3 linked regions of the Shinella zoogloeoides genome follow. The protein of the gene in region 1 binds, or shares a complex with, the protein of each later gene. Links are inferred from orthologs where the notes say so. Each region holds a gene or a part of one and is shown in the gene's direction. Other genes may lie near its edges.

Region 1 (8,090 bases):
CGATGGCGCGGAAGAGGCCCGTCACGTCCACGCCGGGATGCTGGTAGAAGTTCTTGTCTTCCGCCGAGAGGAAGGCGGCCTTCACGCGGTCGGGAATCGCCTGGATCGGCAGGTAGAGGCGGCGTTCGCGGGCATATTCGGCCATCAGCGCGCCGTTGCCGGCATGCATGCGCGTCGTCACCGGCGGCGCATAGCTGTTCAGCACTTCATAATCGGGAAGATCCTTGGTGACACTTCCGAGATAGAGCGCGACCACAGCCGCCACGCCGAGGAAGAACACGGCGCCAATCCCGAAGAAATATCCAATCAGTCTGATCATGAGCCAGTTACCGATGCCTTATGCTTATAATTTCATCGGGCAGATCGTTGCCCGGCCTGTATTGCCGCGGGCCATTCCGGCCGCTGCGCCCAGCTTGTCCGAAGACGAGTCGCCCCATTTTACCGATCCCTGTAGCGATCGGAATGTGAGGAAAATAGGGCTTACAGCATGCCTTGCGGCTTCGCCACCGCACAATGGCGGCCGATGTCACTTTTCCGGCACAGGCGACACTAGCACGTCCCGCGCCCATGCGCTCCCGGCATCGCCGGACAAGCTTAACCGCCGTTCGCGACGACGGTGGTGCGATATTCGTCCACCGCCTTGGCAATGAGGCCGGCAACCTTCTTCTGCCAGGCCGGATCGATCAGAAGCTGCTCGTCGTCCTTGTTCGACATGAAGCCGAGTTCGAGCAGGATCGAAGGCACGTCCGGCGCGGTCAGCACGCGGAAGCCGGCATGGCGATGCGGATTGTTGATCAGCAGCACCTCGTTCTTGAAGGTGCTGACGACGCTCTGCGCAAGGTTGATGGAGAAGGCCTGCGTCTCGCGGCGCGTCAGGTCCAGCAGGATGTCGGCGACTTCGGCCGGTTCGTCCGCAAAGGAAATGCCGGCGATCTGGTCGGAGAGGTTCTCGCGTTCGGCAAGGTTCGCCGCAAGGCTGTCGGAGGCCTTGTCGGAGATCGTGTAGACCGTCGCGCCGCGGATATCCTTCTGCTTCAGCGTATCGGCGTGAATGGAAATGAGGAGATTGGCGCCTTCGTTGCGGGCGAACTGCACGCGTTGCGAGAGCGAGAGGAATTCGTCCTTTTCGCGGGTCAGGACGGCGCGCGTGCCGGGCAGCTTGTTCAGCGCCTCGGCCAGCTGGCGGGCGAAGGCGAGCGTGACGTTCTTTTCCTCGGTCTTCGTAACGCCGCCGCGCGCGCCGTTGTCGATGCCGCCGTGGCCGGCGTCCACCGCGATGACGAAGGGCCCGTCCGCGCGGCTGCCCGGCAGCAGCGCCGGCGTCTCCGCCGTCGCAGGTGCCGAGGCCTCCTGCCAGCTCTGCTTTTCCATCTGGCCCTGGAATGCCTTGTCGGTGACGATGGCCGTATCGATAACGAGGCGGTAGCTTGCGCCCCCCTGCTCTTCCTGAACCTTGGCAAGCACCACGCCGACGGGACGCGACGCCGTCAGCACGATGCGCGAGCGGCCGGCGGCCATGGTGCCGTAGCGGATGTCGGAGAAGATGCCGCGCGCCTCGAATTCCTCCGCCTTGATGCCGAAAGCCGTCTCGGGCAGGTCGATGAGGACGCGGTAGGGATTTGCGACGTAGTGGACCTTGAAGTCCGGCTTGCGGTCGAAATCGATGACGAGGCGCGTTCGGGCGTCGTCGCCGGCGATGCGGGCGCCGAAGGCGAGCAGCGGCGCGGCCGAAGCGGACACGGCGAAGGCCGGCGTCACGACCGAAAGGCTGAGCACGGCGACAAGCGCGGCTGCAGCGACAGAGAGGATCTTTTCGGTCAGAAGGCGTAGCATCACCACTCGCAGTCCGTTCAAACGCGTGGAAACCGCGCGATGCGGTGCAGGACGAGCTTCATAGATGCCCTCATATGGTTAACCAAAGCTTGCCGTAAGGCCGCGCCGACGCAACGATGCACACAGCCGGCAAATCCATCAAGATTATGGCGCTTCGGGCTTTTCCCTTGCCATTGTGACATATCCGCCATAAAAGCAAAATCAGGGAAAAAGAATAGACGGGATAGAATCGCTTAGAGCAGGCAGCCACCCCCTACGGGACCTTGGCGCCGAACCGGGCCTTCATCCGCCGTCGCGCTGCTTTTTCCCGGCCGACTAGATCGCGTAAACCGGCGGTGGCCGGAACAGTCAAGGTGGATTTCCACCACTCGCCCTTCCCCAAGGGCAATTTCATCGGACCGTTTTGGTCTATGGCACAGGCATTCTCGTTGGACGTTGATGTTGTCGCAGCGGATTTTATCAGAGGGTAACAGGCACCGGGACGCTCGCGTACCGACCTTCCTCCGTCCGCTTACCCCTCACCGGAGCCTAACGGGAACTTACTTATCCGGCGCATCCCTCTCCTCCCCCGGCACTTCCCTTTCAGGGAACAGTTCGCCGTCAGGATTGCGGTTGCGCCGAGGAGCTCAATCTACATGGCAGAAAAAATGCTTATCGACGCGTCTCACGCTGAGGAGACGCGCGTCGTTGTCGTACGCGGAAACCGCATAGAAGAATTCGACTTCGAATCCGAACACAAGAAACAGATCCGCGGCAATATCTACCTTGCCAAGGTCACGCGCGTCGAACCGTCGCTCCAGGCGGCCTTTGTCGATTACGGCGGCAACCGCCACGGCTTCCTGGCCTTCGCCGAAATCCACCCGGACTACTACCAGATTCCGCTCGCCGACCGTCAGGCCCTGCTGAGGGCCGAGGCCGAGGAGCATCGCCGCGACGACGACATCGAGCCCATCGAAACGGGTACCCGCGCGTCCGACGAGAAGGATGCGCCGGCCGAGATCGATGCCGAAGCCGTCGCCGCCGTCGAAGAGACCCCGGTCGAAGCCGTCGCGGAAGCCGAGGTCGTCGAGGCCTCCGCGGACCTTGCTGCGGAAGAGGCCCCGGCCGAAAAGCCGAAGAAGCCGCGCCGCACCCGCAAGGCCAAGGCGAAGACCGAGGACGTCCCGGCCGCCGAAGAAGCCGCCGCCCCTGCCGAAGGCAGCGACGACGAGACGCCCGGCGGCGCGATGGCGATGGCCGTCGACACCGACGAGGTTTCCGAGCCGGCCGAGCGCTCGCGCGGTCGTCGTCGCCGCGATGACGACGACGATGACGACGATCACAACGGCGAAGAGAAAGAAGTCATCGAATCCGTCGGCGCCGAAGACGCCATGGAAGAGGTTCCGGACCGCGTCCAGCGCAAGCCGCGCAAGCAGTACCGTATCCAGGAAGTCATCAAGCGCCGCCAGATCCTGCTCGTGCAGGTCGCCAAGGAAGAGCGCGGCAACAAGGGCGCGGCGCTGACCACCTACCTGTCGCTCGCCGGCCGCTATTCCGTCCTGATGCCGAACACGGCGCGCGGCGGCGGCATTTCCCGCAAGATCACCAACCTGCAGGACCGCAAGCGCCTGAAGGAGATCGCCCGCGACCTCGAGGTTCCGCAGGGCATGGGCGTGATCCTGCGCACCGCCGGCGCCAACCGCACCCGCGTCGAGGTCAAGCGCGACTTCGAATACCTGATGCGCCTGTGGGAGAACGTGCGCACGCTGACGCTCGCCTCCACCGCACCCTGCCTCGTCTACGAGGAAGGCTCGCTCATCAAGCGCTCGATCCGCGACCTCTACAACAAAGACATCAGCGAGATCGTCGTTGCCGGCGAGGAAGGCTACAAGGAGGCGAAAGCCTTCATGAAGATGCTGATGCCGAGCCACGCGAAGGTCGTCCAGCCCTATCGCGACGTGCATCCGATCTTCTCGCGCTCGGGCATCGAAGCCCAGCTCGACCGCATGCTGCAGCCGCAGGTGACGCTGAAGTCCGGCGGCTACATCATCATCAACCAGACCGAGGCGCTCGTCTCGATCGACGTCAACTCCGGCCGCTCGACGCGCGAGCACTCCATCGAGGAGACCGCGCTGCAGACGAACCTGGAAGCCGCCGAGGAAGTGGCGCGCCAGCTTCGCCTCCGCGACCTTGCCGGCCTCGTCGTCATCGACTTCATCGACATGGAGGAGAAGCGCAACAACCGCTCCGTCGAGAAGCGCCTGAAGGACCACCTCAAGAACGATCGCGCGCGCATCCAGGTCGGCCGCATCTCGCATTTCGGCCTGCTCGAAATGTCGCGCCAGCGTATCCGCGCCTCGGTCCTCGAATCGACCATGCAGACCTGCCCGCACTGCAACGGCACGGGCCATATCCGCTCGCAGTCGTCGGTCGCGCTGCACGTCCTGCGCGGCATCGAGGAGTACCTCCTCAAGAACACGACGCACAACATCGTCGTGCGCACGACGCCCGACATCGCGCTCTACCTGCTCAACCACAAGCGCGGCACGATCATCGACTATGAAGGCCGCTTCGGCGTCCAGATCATCATCGAGGCGGATGCCCATGTCGGTGCGCAGCATTTTGCGATCGACCGCGGCGAAGCCGTCGAGAACCCGGTCAAGATCGAGCAGATCCTGCATTTCGAGCCGGAACCGGAAGACGACGACGTCGTGATCGAGGACGAGATCGACGAGGAAGAGGACGAAGCCCGTCCGGCCGCCGCCGCTCAGAGCGCGCCGTCCGCTTCCACCTCCGACGAGAACGGCCGCAACAAGCGCAAGCGTCGCCGCCGTCGCCGTGGTCGTGGCCGCGAGAATGGCGAAGGCACTGACACCGCCTCCTTCGGCGGCGAGCAGCCGGGTGACGAAGACGCGCTCGACGACGACGATGCCGAAGGCGACGAGGGCGCGGAAGAAACGCAGGCCCAGGCCGACGAGACCGCCGAGCAGCGCCGCAAGCGCCGCCGTCGCGGCAAGCGCGGTGGCCGCCGCAATCGTCCCGAGGATGGCTCGGTCGAAGCCGGCGCCGAGGGCGACGAGGCGGACGGCGATGCCGAAGAGGGCGATGCTGCCGAAGAGGTAGTGGCTGTCGAGGTCGAGGTTGCCGAAGTGGCTGCCGCTGCCGAGGAAGCACCCGTCGAAGCCGTTGCCGAGGAAGCGCCGGCAAAGCCGAAGCGTGCCCGCCGCAGCCGCGCAAAGGTCGTGGAAGAAGCCGCGACCGACGAGGCCGCCCGCAGCGAGATCGAAGCGCAGCCAGCTCCGGTTGCCGTCGAAGAGAACGCCACGCCGGCCGAACCGGAAGTCGAGCAGGCATCCGCCGATCTCGAGGAGCCGGCCAAGCCGGTCCGCGCCAACCGCGACATCTCCAAGATCGCGTCGCAGCCGGTGGTGAAGTCCTCGACGGCCAAGGAAGCCGCGCCCGAAGACGACGCCGAAAAGCCCAAGAAGGGCGGCTGGTGGCAGCGCCGCGGCTTCTTCTAAAAAGCCCGCTCATAGTCAGGAAATTGAGAAGGCCCGGTTCGACCGGGCCTTTTTCTTGGCAAGCGGGAATCGGGTGGTTCCGCCTGCGCCCTTCTGCGACATCCGCGTCGTCGGAAACCAGTAAGGGAAAGACCTCATGACCCGTCTTGACAACAAGGTCGCCATCGTCACCGGTGCAAGCTCCGGCATCGGTCGGGCCGCCGCCCTGCTCTTTGCCCGGCAGGGGGCAAAACTCGTTCTTTCAGCCCGCGGACGCGAACGGCTCGATGCGGTTGCGGAAGAGATTCGCTCGGAAGGCGGAATGTCCATCGCCGTTCCCGGCGACGTCAGCGAGGAAGCCCATCACCAGGCCCTGATCGCGACCGCGCAGAAGGAATTCGGCGGCCTCGACATTGCCTTCAACAATGCCGGCACGACCGGGCCGGTCGGCGCCCTGCCGGACCTTTCCATGGAGGAATGGCAGGAAGTGCTTGGCATCAACCTGACCAGCGGCTTTCTCGCGGCCAAATACCAGTTGCCGGCCATGGAGGCGCGCGGCGGCGGCAGCATCGTCTTCACCTCGACCTTCGTCGGCTATACGGCGGGATTTCCGGGGCTTGCCGCCTATGCGGCGTCGAAGTCCGGTCTTGTCGGCCTCGTGCAGGTGCTCGCCTCGGAATATGGCCCCAAGGGCATCCGCGTGAACGCCCTGCTGCCGGGCGCGACGGATACGCCGATGGGCCGGGACGTGGCGAACACGCCGGAAGCGCGGCAATTCGTTGCCGGGCTCAATGCCTTCAAGCGCATCGCCGAGCCGGAGGAAATCGCCGAAGCCGCGCTCTTCCTCTGCTCGGACGCCTCCAGCTTCACCACCGGCACGGCGATGCTGGTCGATGGCGGCGTTTCGATCAACCGGGCCTGAGAAAGGGATTCAGGTTCCTGAAACTCCGATTCCGTTTCCGGCCTCAAGGTCCTGGAACGGAATCGTTTTTCGCAATCAGGCGAGCCAGGCTTCGAGGCGGTCGACCGCCTCGCTCATCTCCTCGAAGGCGCCGGCATAGGAGAAGCGCATCGTGTGGTGGCCGTCCTTCGGGTCGAAGTCGATGCCGGGTGTCGCCGCGACATCGGTCTCGGCCAGCATGCGGCGGGCAAAGGCCATGCTGTCATTGGTGAACCGGCTGACATCCACATAGGCATAGAAGGCACCATCCATCGGCGAGGCGATGGAAAAGCCGAGTTCCGGCAGGCGCTTGACGAGGAAGTCGCGGTTCACGCGGTAGGCGTCACGGTAGACGTTGAGCTCCGCCTCTGCCCCGAGCGCCGCTTCCGCCGCGATCTGCGAGAGTTCCGGCGCGGAGATGTAGAGGCTCTGGGCGATGCGCTCGACCGGGCGCACCAGCGCCTCCGGCAGCACCATCCAGCCGATCCGCCAGCCGGTCATGCAATAGTATTTCGAGAAGGAATTGATGATGACAGCCTCGTCGCCGAATTCCAGCGCCGTCGCCTCCTCGCCGACGAAGGTGAGGCCGTGATAGATCTCGTCGGAGATGAAGGCGATGCCGTTCTCCCGGCAATAGTTTGAGAGCGCCGCAAGTCTGGCCCGGCCGGTGACGGTGCCGGTCGGATTGGCGGGGCTTGCCAGCAGCACGCCGTCGATGCGTCCATGAGTGGCTGCAGCCGTCTCCAGGGCCTCCGGCGTCAGCGTGAAGCCGTTTTCGGCGCTCACCTCGATTTCCACCGTCTCGATGCCAAGCGCGGCGAGGATGTTGCGATAGGCGGGATAGCCGGGACGCGCGATGGCGACGCGGTCGCCGGCGTCGAACAGCGCGAGAAAGGCGAGGTTGAAGCCGGCGGAGGAGCCCGTCGTGATGGCGATGCGGCCCGGATCGACCGAAACCCCGTGATGCTCCCGGTAAAAATCCGAAATGGCGCGACGGAGGGAAATGAGGCCGAGCGCATCCGTATAGCCGATGCGGCCGATCTCCAGGGCCCGGCGGGCCGCCTTACGGGCGGCGTCCGGCGCGGGGTGCACCGGCTGGCCGACGGCCATGGAAATGACCGGCCGACCCGTCGCCCGCCGTTTCGTCGCTTCGGCGAGCACGTCCATGGCGTGGAAGGGTTCGACGGCGCCGCGGCGGGAGAGTTTCATGGGCTTTGCTTCCAGTTCTTCGTTGTGCCTTCCTGCCGCAAGACTTGCCCCTTCACAATCCCGCGAGGGCCGAAAATCCGCCGCTTTTGCCCTATCGTTTGCGCGGGAGCGACCATAAGGTCGTTGAAAGCGACCGCAGGCGCATTGACGCGCGGGCGCTGCCAATGGCACTTCAGCGGCGCATCACGACGAGGACAGGACAGACATGACATTCAAGACGAAGCTCGCGGCCACCGTCGCTCTCACCATCGCGGTCGCAGCCCCCCTTCCGGCCCTCGCCCTCGACGATGCGCAGAAGAAGGAGATCGGCGAGTTCATCAAGGAATATCTCGTCGAGAACCCGGAAATCCTTGTTGACGTGCAGGAGGCGCTGCAGAAGAAGCAGGAAGCCCAGCAGCAGGCCAAGGCCCAGTCGGCCATCACCGACAACGAGAAGGCGATCTTCTCCTCGCCCTACGACATCGCGCTCGGCAACCCGAAGGGCGACGTCACCATCGTCGAGTTCTTCGACTACAATTGCGGCTACTGCAAGCGCGCGCTCTCCGACATGGACGATATCCTGAAGGAAGACAAGAACGTCCGCTTCGTGCTGAAGGAACTGCCGATCCTCGGCCCCGATTCGCTCGCCG
Region 2 (5,337 bases), 160 kb from region 1 along the record:
GATCGCCGGCACCCTCGCTGAACTCTGCGGCAAGCTCGGCCTCGGCCTCGTCTACAAATCGTCCTTCGACAAGGCCAACCGGACGTCGATCGCCGGCAAGCGCGGCATCGGCCTTGAGAAGGCGATGGAAATCTTCGCCGATCTCAAGAAGGATTTCGGCTTTCCGGTGCTGACCGATGTTCACACCGAGGAACAGTGCGGCCTCGTGGCCGGCACGGTCGATATCCTCCAGATCCCGGCCTTCCTGTCGCGCCAGACCGATCTTCTGGTCGCTGCCGCCAAGACCGGCCGTGCGATCAACGTCAAGAAGGGCCAGTTCCTCGCGCCCTGGGACATGAAGAACGTGCTCGCCAAATTCACCGAGAGCGGCAATCCGAACGTGCTCCTGTGCGAGCGCGGCGCCTCCTTCGGCTACAACACGCTCGTCTCCGACATGCGCTCTCTGCCGATCATGGCCTCGCTCGGCGCGCCTGTCGTGTTCGATGCGACCCATTCCGTGCAGCAGCCGGGCGGGCAGGGTGGCTCGACCGGCGGCCAGCGCGAATTCGTGGAGACGCTCGCGCGGGCGGCGGTGGCTGTCGGCATCGCCGGCCTTTTCGTCGAGACGCATGAGGATCCGGACAATGCGCCCTCCGACGGCCCCAACATGGTGCACCTGAAGGACATGCCGCGGCTTCTCGAAAAACTGCTGGCCTTCGACGCGATCGCCAAGGGTTGAGACTTCAAACGGATGACACGGAGACGTGCCATTCGTTTTTTCTGGCGCCATCACGCCATTGTAATTTCCACATGGTCGATTAGAAGTGGATTTTAATCGATTAATAAACCCCGAACCAGGACGATATCCATGACTGCTATCATCGACATCATCGGCCGCGAGATTCTCGACAGCCGCGGCAACCCCACCGTCGAAGTGGACGTGCACCTCGAGGATGGCAGCTTCGGCCGCGCGGCCGTTCCGTCGGGCGCCTCGACCGGCGCGCATGAAGCCGTCGAACTGCGCGACGGTGGCAAGCGCTACCTCGGCAAGGGTGTCGAGAATGCCGTTGCCGCCGTCAACGGCGAGATCTTCGAGGCGATCGGCGGGCTCGACGCGGAAGACCAGATCCAGATCGACCAGACCATGATCGAACTCGACGGCACGCCGAACAAGGCGCGCCTCGGCGCCAACGCCATTCTCGGTGTGTCGCTCGCTGTCGCCAAGGCTGCCGCGGAAGCGGCCAACCTGCCGCTCTACCGCTATGTCGGCGGTCCGAACGCCCGCATCCTGCCGGTGCCGATGATGAACATCATCAATGGCGGCGCGCATGCCGATAACCCGATCGACTTCCAGGAATTCATGATCGTGCCAGTTGGCGCCGACAATGTACGCGATGCCGTGCGCATGGGCTCTGAAGTCTTCCACACGCTGAAGAAGCAGCTCGCCGCCGACGGCCACAACACCAATGTCGGCGACGAAGGCGGCTTCGCGCCGGGTCTCGCCTCCGCCCCGGCCGCCCTCGACTTCATCATGAAGTCGATCGAGAAGGCCGGCTACCGTCCGGGCGAGGACATGTTCATCGCGCTCGACTGCGCCTCGACCGAATTCTTCAAGGACGGCAAGTATGTGCTGGAAGGCGAAGGCCGCACGCTGGAGCCGGGCGCCATGGCCGATTACCTTGCCGAACTCTCGGCAAAGTACCCGATCTTCTCGATCGAGGACGGCATGGCCGAGGACGACTGGGACGGCTGGAAGGCGCTGACCGACAAGATCGGCAAGAAAGTGCAGCTCGTCGGCGACGACCTCTTCGTGACGAACTCGGCGCGCCTGCGCGACGGCATCAAGATGGGTGTTGCCAACTCGATCCTCGTCAAGGTCAACCAGATCGGCTCGCTCTCCGAAACGCTCGACGCCGTCGAGACCGCGCACAAGGCGAGCTATTCGGCCGTCATGTCGCACCGCTCGGGCGAGACGGAAGATTCCACGATCGCAGATCTGGCGGTCGCCACGAACTGCGGCCAGATCAAGACCGGCTCGCTCGCCCGTTCGGATCGTACCGCCAAGTACAACCAGCTCATCCGCATCGAGGAGCAGCTTGGCGCCCAGGCGAAGTATGCCGGCCGCGGCATCCTGCGCGGCTGATCGCAAAACAGTTTTTCCGCAATGGCGAAACCCGCATCTCCGGATGCGGGTTTTTTCTTTGACCGGTCCATCATGGTCAATGGTCGGTTAACCGCTTGCCGCTAGTGTCGATCCCGTATTGCGTATCGGGGCACGGACATGTGGACCAAACATCATAAAAAGCGGAAATTCGGCCGGCTGGCACTGCCGGTTATTACGGTCGCATTCCTTTCCTACTTCGGCTATCATTCCGTCCATGGTGACTTCGGTCTGCGCGGAATGGAGGATTTCGAGCGACAGAGAGTAGAGCGACAGGCGCGTCTGGACGTGCTCGTGCGGCAGCGCCAGATCCTGGAAAAAGAGGTCGCCCTGATGAGTGACGGCTCGCTTGAACGCGATATGCTGGACGAGAAGGCGCGCTCGTATCTCAACATGTCGCGGAACGACGAAATCGTCATTTTCCACTGAAAAACTCGATTAACCGAAATCTTGTTAATCGTAAATCTGCCTTACTAATCAGCGGCTTACAAAGAATATAAGCCATGCATTTATGGCATTGCTGAGGTGGAATTTCTCCCCTATGGTTTCCTCAAAGGGCAAACATAGGGAGGAACGAATGGCTCCGCGTAAAACCGCGTCCACGTCCAGCCGCAAGACTGCGGCAAAGCCTGCGAAGAAAGACTTCACTGGCGGCACCATCGCCGAATTCTCCAAGGAAGACGATCTCAAAGCCTATCGCGAGATGCTGCTGATCCGGCGTTTCGAGGAAAAGGCCGGCCAGCTCTACGGCATGGGCTTCATCGGCGGCTTCTGTCACCTTTACATCGGCCAGGAAGCTGTCGTCGTCGGCATGCAGCTGGCACTGAAGGAAGGTGATCAGGTCATCACCGGCTATCGCGACCACGGCCACATGCTCGCTTGCGGCATGAGCGCGCGCGGCGTGATGGCGGAGCTGACCGGACGCCGCGGCGGCCTTTCCAAGGGCAAGGGCGGCTCCATGCACATGTTCTCCAAGGAAAAGCACTTCTACGGCGGCCATGGCATCGTCGGCGCGCAGGTCTCGCTCGGCACTGGCCTCGCCTTCGCCAACCGCTACCGCGGCAACGACAACGTCTCGCTCGCCTATTTCGGTGACGGCGCCGCCAACCAGGGCCAAGTCTACGAGAGCTTCAACATGGCGGCGCTCTGGAAGCTGCCGGTGATCTACGTGATCGAGAACAACCGCTACGCCATGGGCACGGCCGTCTCGCGCGCCTCCGCCCAGACCGACTTCTCGCAGCGCGGCGCTTCCTTCAACATCCCCGGCTTCCAGGTGGATGGCATGGACGTGCGCGCGGTCAAGGCCGCCGCCGACGAGGCCGTCGAACATTGCCGCTCCGGCAAGGGTCCGGTCATCCTCGAAATGCAGACCTACCGCTATCGCGGCCACTCCATGTCCGACCCGGCGAAGTACCGCTCGAAGGACGAGGTGCAGAAGATGCGCTCCGAGCACGACCCGATCGAGCAGGTGCGTGCCCGTCTTCTGGAAAACAACTGGGCAAGCGAAGACGATCTCAAGCAGATCGACAAGGACGTCCGTGACATCGTCGCCGACAGCGCCGATTTCGCGCAGTCCGATCCGGAGCCGGATGTATCCGAACTCTACACCGACATCCTGCTGTAATCCGGGGAGGGACACCAATGCCAATCGAAATTCTCATGCCCGCCCTGTCTCCGACCATGGAGGAGGGCACGCTCTCCAAGTGGGTCAAGAACGAGGGTGACACCGTCAAGTCCGGCGACGTCATCGCCGAGATCGAAACCGACAAGGCGACGATGGAAGTCGAAGCCGTCGATGAAGGCGTGATCGGCAAGATCCTGATCGCCGCCGGCACCGAAGGCGTCAAGGTCAACACGGCGATCGCCGTGCTGCTGCAGGATGGCGAAAGCGCCGATTCGGTCGCGGCCCCCAAGGCCGCCGCCGCCGAAAAGCCTGCGGAAGCCGCCGCGCCTGCTGCTCCGGCTCCGGCCGCCGCAGCGCCGGTTCCGGCCGCGCCGAAGGGCGAGACCGCCGCCGATCCGGATATTCCGGCCGGCACCGAAATGGTGATGACGACAGTGCGCGAAGCGCTGCGCGACGCTATGGCGGAAGAAATGCGCCGCGACGATAACGTCTTCGTCATGGGCGAGGAAGTCGCCGAATACCAGGGCGCCTACAAGATCACGCAGGGCCTGCTGCAGGAATTCGGCGCCCGCCGCGTCATCGATACGCCGATCACCGAGCACGGCTTTGCCGGCGTCGGCGTCGGCGCGGCCATGACCGGCCTGAAGCCGATCGTCGAGTTCATGACCTTCAACTTCGCCATGCAGGCGATCGACCAGATCATCAACTCGGCCGCCAAGACGCTTTACATGTCGGGCGGCCAGATGGGCGCGCCGATGGTCTTCCGCGGCCCGAACGGCGCGGCGGCCCGCGTGGCGGCCCAGCATTCGCAGTGCTATGCCGCCTGGTACAGCCAGATCCCCGGCCTCAAGGTCGTCATGCCCTATACGGCTGCCGACGCGAAGGGTCTCCTGAAGGCGGCCATCCGCGATCCGAACCCGGTCATCTTCCTCGAAAACGAAATCCTCTACGGCCAGAGCTTCGAAGTGCCGAAGATGGACGATTTCGTGCTGCCGATCGGCAAGGCGCGCATCCACAAGAAGGGTAACGACGTTACCGTCGTCTCCTTCGGCATCGGCATGACCTATGCCATCAAGGCGATCGCCGAACTCGAGAAGGAAGGCATCGACGTCGAGCTGATCGACCTGCGCACCATCCGCCCGATGGACCTGCCGACGGTCATCGAATCGGTCAAGAAGACCGGCCGTCTCGTCACCGTCGAGGAAGGCTATCCGCAGTCCTCCGTCGGCACCGAGATCGCAACCCGCGTCATGCAGCAGGCCTTCGACTATCTCGATGCGCCGATCCTGACGATCGCCGGCAAGGACGTCCCGATGCCCTACGCCGCGAACCTCGAAAAGCTGGCCTTGCCGAATGTCGGCGAAGTCGTCCAGGCGGTCAAAACCGTCTGCTACAAGTAAGGGGAGGGCTGAGGTATGCCGATCAACATCACGATGCCGGCGCTCTCGCCCACCATGGAAGAGGGCAATCTGGCCAAGTGGCTCGTCAAGGAAGGCGACACCGTGAAATCCGGTGACGTCATCGCCGAGATCGAGACCGACAAGGCAACGATGGAAGTCGAAGCCGTCGACGA
Region 3 (5,350 bases), 1.0 Mb from region 1 along the record:
GCCGTGGTCTGCTGACGATGGTTTCCAGCCGCCGCTCGCTTCTTGACTACCTCAAGAAGAAGGACGAAGCCCGTTACAGCAAGCTGATTGCTGCCCTGGGCATTCGCCGCTAAACAGTTCCGGCGGGCGCTCGTTTCGAGCGCCCGCCGCTTTTTTTCGCGGAAGGCAATTCCGCCATACCGTTTCGCCTGTGTCGGTTGCGACCGCCTCGTGAAACGGGTTTTCCAGCAGGCCGGATGGGCCGGCCCTGCGGAACCAACCGATGACCTGTCATGGGGCAGGATTGCAGGATGCTTCGGTCCGTGCCTTTGCGCGGGTCGCCTTTCGGAAGCCTCCCGTTGTCTTGCCCATGATGCGTCATGAAAGCGGATAGACCACCTGCGCCTTTTGGCGGCGGTGCGCGTATCTGCCTTAGAAGGACAAGACATGTTCGATACCCATACGGTTGAAATCGAATGGGCGGGCCGTCCGCTCAAGCTGGAAACGGGCAAGATCGCCCGCCAGGCTGACGGCGCCGTTCTCGCGACTTATGGCGAAACCGTCGTTCTCGCCACCGTCGTTTCCGCCAAGGCGCCGAAGCCGGGCCAGGATTTCTTCCCGCTGACCGTCAACTACCAGGAAAAGACCTACGCCGCCGGCAAGATCCCGGGTGGCTATTTCAAGCGCGAAGGCCGCCCGTCGGAAAAGGAAACGCTGGTTTCCCGCCTGATCGACCGTCCGATCCGCCCGCTCTTCCCGGAAGGCTACAAGAACGACACGCAGGTCGTCGTCACGGTCGTCCAGCATGACCTCGAAAACGATCCCGACGTCCTGTCGATGGTTGCCGCTTCCGCGGCCCTGACGATCTCGGGCGTTCCCTTCATGGGCCCGGTCGGCGCAGCGCGCGTCGGCTACATCAACGGCGAATACGTTCTCAACCCGCATCTCGACGAGATGGACGAGTCGGTTCTCGACCTCGTCGTCGCCGGCACGCAGGACGCCGTTCTGATGGTCGAGTCGGAAGCCAAGGAACTGAACGAAGACGTCATGCTCGGCGCCGTCATGTTCGGCCACAAGGGTTTCCAGCCGGTCATCGACGCGATCATCAAGCTCGCGGAAGTCGCTGCCAAGGAGCCGCGCGACTTTACCCCGGAAGATCATTCCGAACTCGAAGCCGAAATGCTCGGCCTTGCCGAAACGGAACTGCGCGCCGCCTACAAGATCACCCAGAAGGCCGATCGCTACGCCGCCGTCGACGCCGTCAAGGCCAAGGTGAAGGCACATTTCCTGCCCGAGGGCGTTGAGCCGAAGTACACCGCCGAAGTCATCGGCGCCGTCTTCAAGCACCTTCAGGCCAAGATCGTTCGCTGGAACATCCTCGACACCAAGAGCCGCATCGACGGCCGCGATCTCGAAACCGTCCGCGCCATCGTCTCGGAAGTCGGCATCCTGCCGCGCACCCACGGCTCGGCCCTGTTCACCCGCGGCGAAACCCAGGCGGTGGTCGTTGCCACGCTCGGCACCGGCGAAGACGAGCAGTATGTCGACAGCCTGACCGGCATGTATAAGGAACGCTTCCTGCTGCACTACAACTTCCCGCCCTATTCGGTCGGTGAGACGGGCCGCATGGGCTCCCCGGGCCGCCGCGAAATCGGCCACGGCAAGCTTGCCTGGCGCGCGATCCGCCCGATGCTGCCGACGGCGGAACAGTTCCCCTACACGCTGCGTGTCGTGTCCGAGATCACCGAGTCCAACGGCTCGTCCTCGATGGCAACGGTCTGCGGCACCTCGCTCGCGCTGATGGACGCCGGCGTTCCGCTGGCCAAGCCGGTTGCCGGCATCGCCATGGGCCTGATCCTTGAAGGCGAGCGCTTCGCGGTTCTCTCCGACATCCTCGGCGACGAAGACCATCTCGGCGACATGGACTTCAAGGTTGCCGGCACCGCTGACGGCATCACCTCGCTGCAGATGGACATCAAGATCGCCGGTATCACCGAGGAGATCATGAAGGTCGCGCTCAGCCAGGCGCAGGGCGGCCGCAAGCACATCCTCGGCGAGATGGCCAATGCCATCTCCGAAGGCCGCAGCCAGCTCGGCGAATTCGCACCGCGCATCGAAGTCATGAACATCCCGGTCGACAAGATCCGTGAAGTCATCGGCACGGGCGGCAAGGTCATCCGCGAGATCGTCGAAAAGACCGGCGCCAAGATCAACATCGAAGACGACGGCACGATCAAGATCGCGTCCTCGTCCGGCAAGGAGATCGAAGCGGCCCGCAAGTGGATCCACTCCATCGTCGCTGAACCGGAAGTCGGCATGATCTACGAAGGCACGGTCGTCAAGACCGCAGACTTCGGCGCCTTCGTCAACTTCTTCGGCCCGCGTGACGGCCTCGTGCACATCTCGCAGCTCGCCCAGGAGCGCGTTGCCAAGACCTCCGACGTCGTCAAGGAAGGCGACAAGGTCTGGGTCAAGCTGATGGGCTTCGACGAGCGCGGCAAGGTTCGCCTTTCCATGAAGGTCGTCGACCAGGCCACCGGCAAGGAAGTCGTTGCCGACAAGAAGGGCGACGGCGAAGCCGCCGAATAATCGGACCCTTACCGATCGAGGGGGCGCGGAGCGGCACGTTCCGCGCCCTTTTCTTTGACTGATCTTTTTCCTCCGCCGAAAGCCGACCATGACCCGCGACGCCCTGAAAACCCTGTTCCATCCCTTTGCCGCCGGCACGCTTGCCATGCCGGGCGAGGACGAGCGCTACCTTTTCCTCGGCGCGGAGGCCGGGCAGCGCCCGCCGGAAGGTTTCGGCGCGACGCTCGACGCGGTGCAGCCGCTGCGTTCGCTCTATCGCGGGCTCGAAGCCGTGCGCGTGCCGGTCAAGCCGGCCGTCGAGGGCGACGACTATGACGGCGCCCTCATCCTGATCAACAAGCACAAGGGCGAGAACGAGAACCGGATCGCCGAGGCGCTGCGCCGCGTGCGCACCGGCGGCCTGATCGTCGTTGCCGGCGGCAAGGAGGACGGCATCCAGTCCATGCGCAAGCGCCTGGACCAGCTCGGCCTGACCGGCGACTACACGCCGAAGTACCACGGCCTCGCCATCTGGTTCGCCCGGCCGGAAGACCCGGCCGACGCGATCGCCAAGCTGGCTGCAAAGCCGGTGCGCATCGCCGGCCGCTTCACGGCGGCGCCCGGCATGTTCTCGCATGACCGGATCGACGAGGGCTCCGAGCTACTGGCCACCCGCATTCCCGAGGACTTCCACGGTCACGCCGCCGATTTCGGCGCGGGCTGGGGCTACCTCTCGGTCATGCTCGGCGGCCGCGCGCCGCAGGTCAAGGGCATCGACGTGTTCGAGGCGCACCACGACGCGCTGGAAGCTGCCAGGGAAAACATGGCGGAGAATTGCCCGAACATTCCGGCGCGCTACTACTGGTTCGACCTCACCGCCGAGACGCCGCGCGACCACTACGACCTCATCGTCATGAACCCGCCCTTCCACGAGGGCCATGCAGCCGACCATTCGCTCGGCGCCGGCATGATCCGCATGGCGGCGAAGTCGCTGAAGGCCGGCGGACGCCTGCTGATGGTCGCCAACCGCGGCCTGCCCTACGAGCCGGTGCTGAAGGAAGCCTTCAAGGAAAGCGGCGAAGTCTGCCGCAACGCCCGCTTCAAGGTGCTGTGGGGCCGGCGCTGAGGCGTCGGCCTATAGCGGCAGGGCGAAGGTCTGCTTGATCGTCTCGCTCGGCACGTCCGTCTTGACGGTCTGGATGCCGTTCCGGCGCGTCAGATGCGTCGACTGGAAGCGGCGATAATCCTCGAGATCGGCGACGACGACGCGCAGCAGCGCGTCGCTCTCGCCAAGCATGATGTAGCACTCCACCACCTCCGGCAGCCGCTTCATCGCCGCGATGAAGTGGTCGATCGTCTCGGCGTCCTGCGCGGTGAGCGAAATGCGCGCGAACATGGAAAGCTGCAGGCCGACTTTCGCCTGGTCGATCACCGCGACATAGCGGCTGATCACGCCCGCCTCCTCCAGAAGCTTCACCCGGCGCAGGCAGGGCGAGGGTGACAGCCCGACGCGTCTCGCCAACTCGACGTTCTGCAGCCGGCCGTCCTGTTGCAGTTCGCGCAGGATGCGGCGATCGATGTCGTCAAGCTGCATTGGAATCCTCGCAAGCGTTCGAGCCAATCTCTGGCGTCTTATATCAACATCTTCCTAAATCTTGGCATTTTGGCAACCCGATTGCGCGCGAAGGCGTCTAGGCTGCCGCTGTTTCGGTGGGGAGGACATCATGGATTGGGCGTGGTTTCTGGCGACGTCGGGTTTCGCTTTCGCCATGGCGGGCACGCCGGGGCCGAACAACACGATGGTGACGGCCTCGGGCGCCAATTACGGTTTCCGCCGCACGCTTCCGGTGGCCCTCGGCATGGGCGTCGGGGTCGCCGTCATCATCTTCGCCGTGGCGGCGGCGGGCGGTTCCATCGTCTCCGAGCCAAGCGTGCATCTTGCTCTGAAATGGCTGGGCATCGCCTACCTTCTCTGGCTCGCCTGGCGCATTGCCACGGCGCCGGTGGGTATGGGCGCCGAGAACCACAGGCAGAGGCCGTTCACCTTCATCGAGGGTACGCTGTTGCAGGCGGTGAATCCGAAGCTCTGGGTGATGGTGGCGGGCGCCGTCGTCGCTTATGGCGGCGGTGCGGCCGGAGACCTTTCCGTTCCCGCGGCCTTTGCCGCCATCTTCGGCGGCGCGACGCTTGCGAGCACCATCGCCTGGACATGCGTCGGTGTCGGTGCGGCGCGGTTCATCACGCGAGAGCGCAGCCTGAAACTGTTCAACCGCGCCATGGCGCTGCTGCTGGTGCTTTCGCTCCTGCCCGTCGTGCTGGAATAGGCCGGTTGCCAATTTCCGGAAAGAGGTCCACCATCCCCGGATCGTTCTCGTTCAGGAGACCCGCAATGGCTTTTGGACCTGCAAGACCGCCCATGATGGAAGATGTGGCGGAAGTCATCGCCAAGGATGTGAAGGAAGGGGAGGGGCATACGCCGACCTCCGAGGTGCCGCTCGCCTTTTTGCGGCGCGGTGCGGACGGCAAGCCGCTCGAAATGAACGGCCGCGTGCGCATGCTGCTGCTCGGCGTCCTGGCGGCGGTGATCCTGCTCGTCGTGGTGCTGATGGCACTATGACCGGGAGGAGACGGCGCGAAGGCAAGCTTCGCGCCGCGATTTGTTATTCGCTGTCGGCCTTGGCGAGGCGTTCCAGCGTCGGCATGGAGGTGATGTTGTAGCCGGCATCCACATAGTGGATTTCGCCGGTGACGCCGCTCGACAGGTCGGAAAGCAGGTAGAGTGCCGAATTGCCGACATCCTCGA

What was found.
Region 2: the proteins of Q9316_RS07435 (region 1) and eno are in contact, whole or in part, in a solved structure (PDB 2FYM), measured with the Escherichia coli proteins. The link is inferred for Shinella zoogloeoides from one-to-one orthologs.
Region 3: the proteins of Q9316_RS07435 (region 1) and pnp are in contact, whole or in part, in a cryo-EM structure (PDB 9QH0), measured with the Escherichia coli proteins. The link is inferred for Shinella zoogloeoides from one-to-one orthologs.

The regions. Positions count from the first base shown.
Region 1 is NZ_CP132311.1:1,303,365-1,311,454, reverse strand. What follows is about bases 2,152-5,533. They hold Q9316_RS07435 (Rne/Rng family ribonuclease), read left to right. Parts: upstream 2,152-2,468; coding sequence 2,469-5,333; downstream 5,334-5,533. Other genes in these bases: Q9316_RS07430 (SDR family oxidoreductase), read left to right, coding at 5,470-5,533. Outside these bases: Q9316_RS07445 (penicillin-binding protein 1A), read right to left, coding at 1-319; Q9316_RS07440 (N-acetylmuramoyl-L-alanine amidase), read right to left, coding at 595-1,833; more of Q9316_RS07430, read left to right, coding at 5,534-6,234; Q9316_RS07425 (pyridoxal phosphate-dependent aminotransferase), read right to left, coding at 6,310-7,461; Q9316_RS07420 (DsbA family protein), read left to right, coding at 7,667-8,090. UniProt on the Escherichia coli protein: Endoribonuclease that plays a central role in RNA processing and decay. Required for the maturation of 5S and 16S rRNAs and the majority of tRNAs. Also involved in the degradation of most mRNAs.
Region 2 is NZ_CP132311.1:1,470,759-1,476,095, forward strand. Bases 1-2,984 are described here. They hold eno (phosphopyruvate hydratase), read left to right. Parts: upstream 1-847; coding sequence 848-2,122; downstream 2,123-2,984. Other genes in these bases: kdsA (3-deoxy-8-phosphooctulonate synthase), read left to right, coding at 1-718; Q9316_RS08345 (FtsB family cell division protein), read left to right, coding at 2,261-2,569; pdhA (pyruvate dehydrogenase (acetyl-transferring) E1 component subunit alpha), read left to right, coding at 2,718-2,984. Also shown: more of pdhA, read left to right, coding at 2,985-3,764; Q9316_RS08355 (pyruvate dehydrogenase complex E1 component subunit beta), read left to right, coding at 3,782-5,164; Q9316_RS08360 (pyruvate dehydrogenase complex dihydrolipoamide acetyltransferase), read left to right, coding at 5,180-5,337. UniProt on the Escherichia coli protein: Catalyzes the reversible conversion of 2-phosphoglycerate (2-PG) into phosphoenolpyruvate (PEP). It is essential for the degradation of carbohydrates via glycolysis.
Region 3 is NZ_CP132311.1:288,228-293,577, forward strand. Bases 1-2,997 are described here. They hold pnp (polyribonucleotide nucleotidyltransferase), read left to right. Parts: upstream 1-426; coding sequence 427-2,568; downstream 2,569-2,997. Other genes in these bases: rpsO (30S ribosomal protein S15), read left to right, coding at 1-113; Q9316_RS02370 (class I SAM-dependent methyltransferase), read left to right, coding at 2,657-2,997. In the rest of the region: more of Q9316_RS02370, read left to right, coding at 2,998-3,673; Q9316_RS02375 (Lrp/AsnC family transcriptional regulator), read right to left, coding at 3,683-4,141; Q9316_RS02380 (LysE family translocator), read left to right, coding at 4,272-4,871; Q9316_RS02385 (hypothetical protein), read left to right, coding at 4,937-5,164; enoyl-ACP reductase FabI, read right to left, coding at 5,208-5,350. UniProt on the Escherichia coli protein: Involved in mRNA degradation. Catalyzes the phosphorolysis of single-stranded polyribonucleotides processively in the 3'- to 5'-direction. Also involved, along with RNase II, in tRNA processing.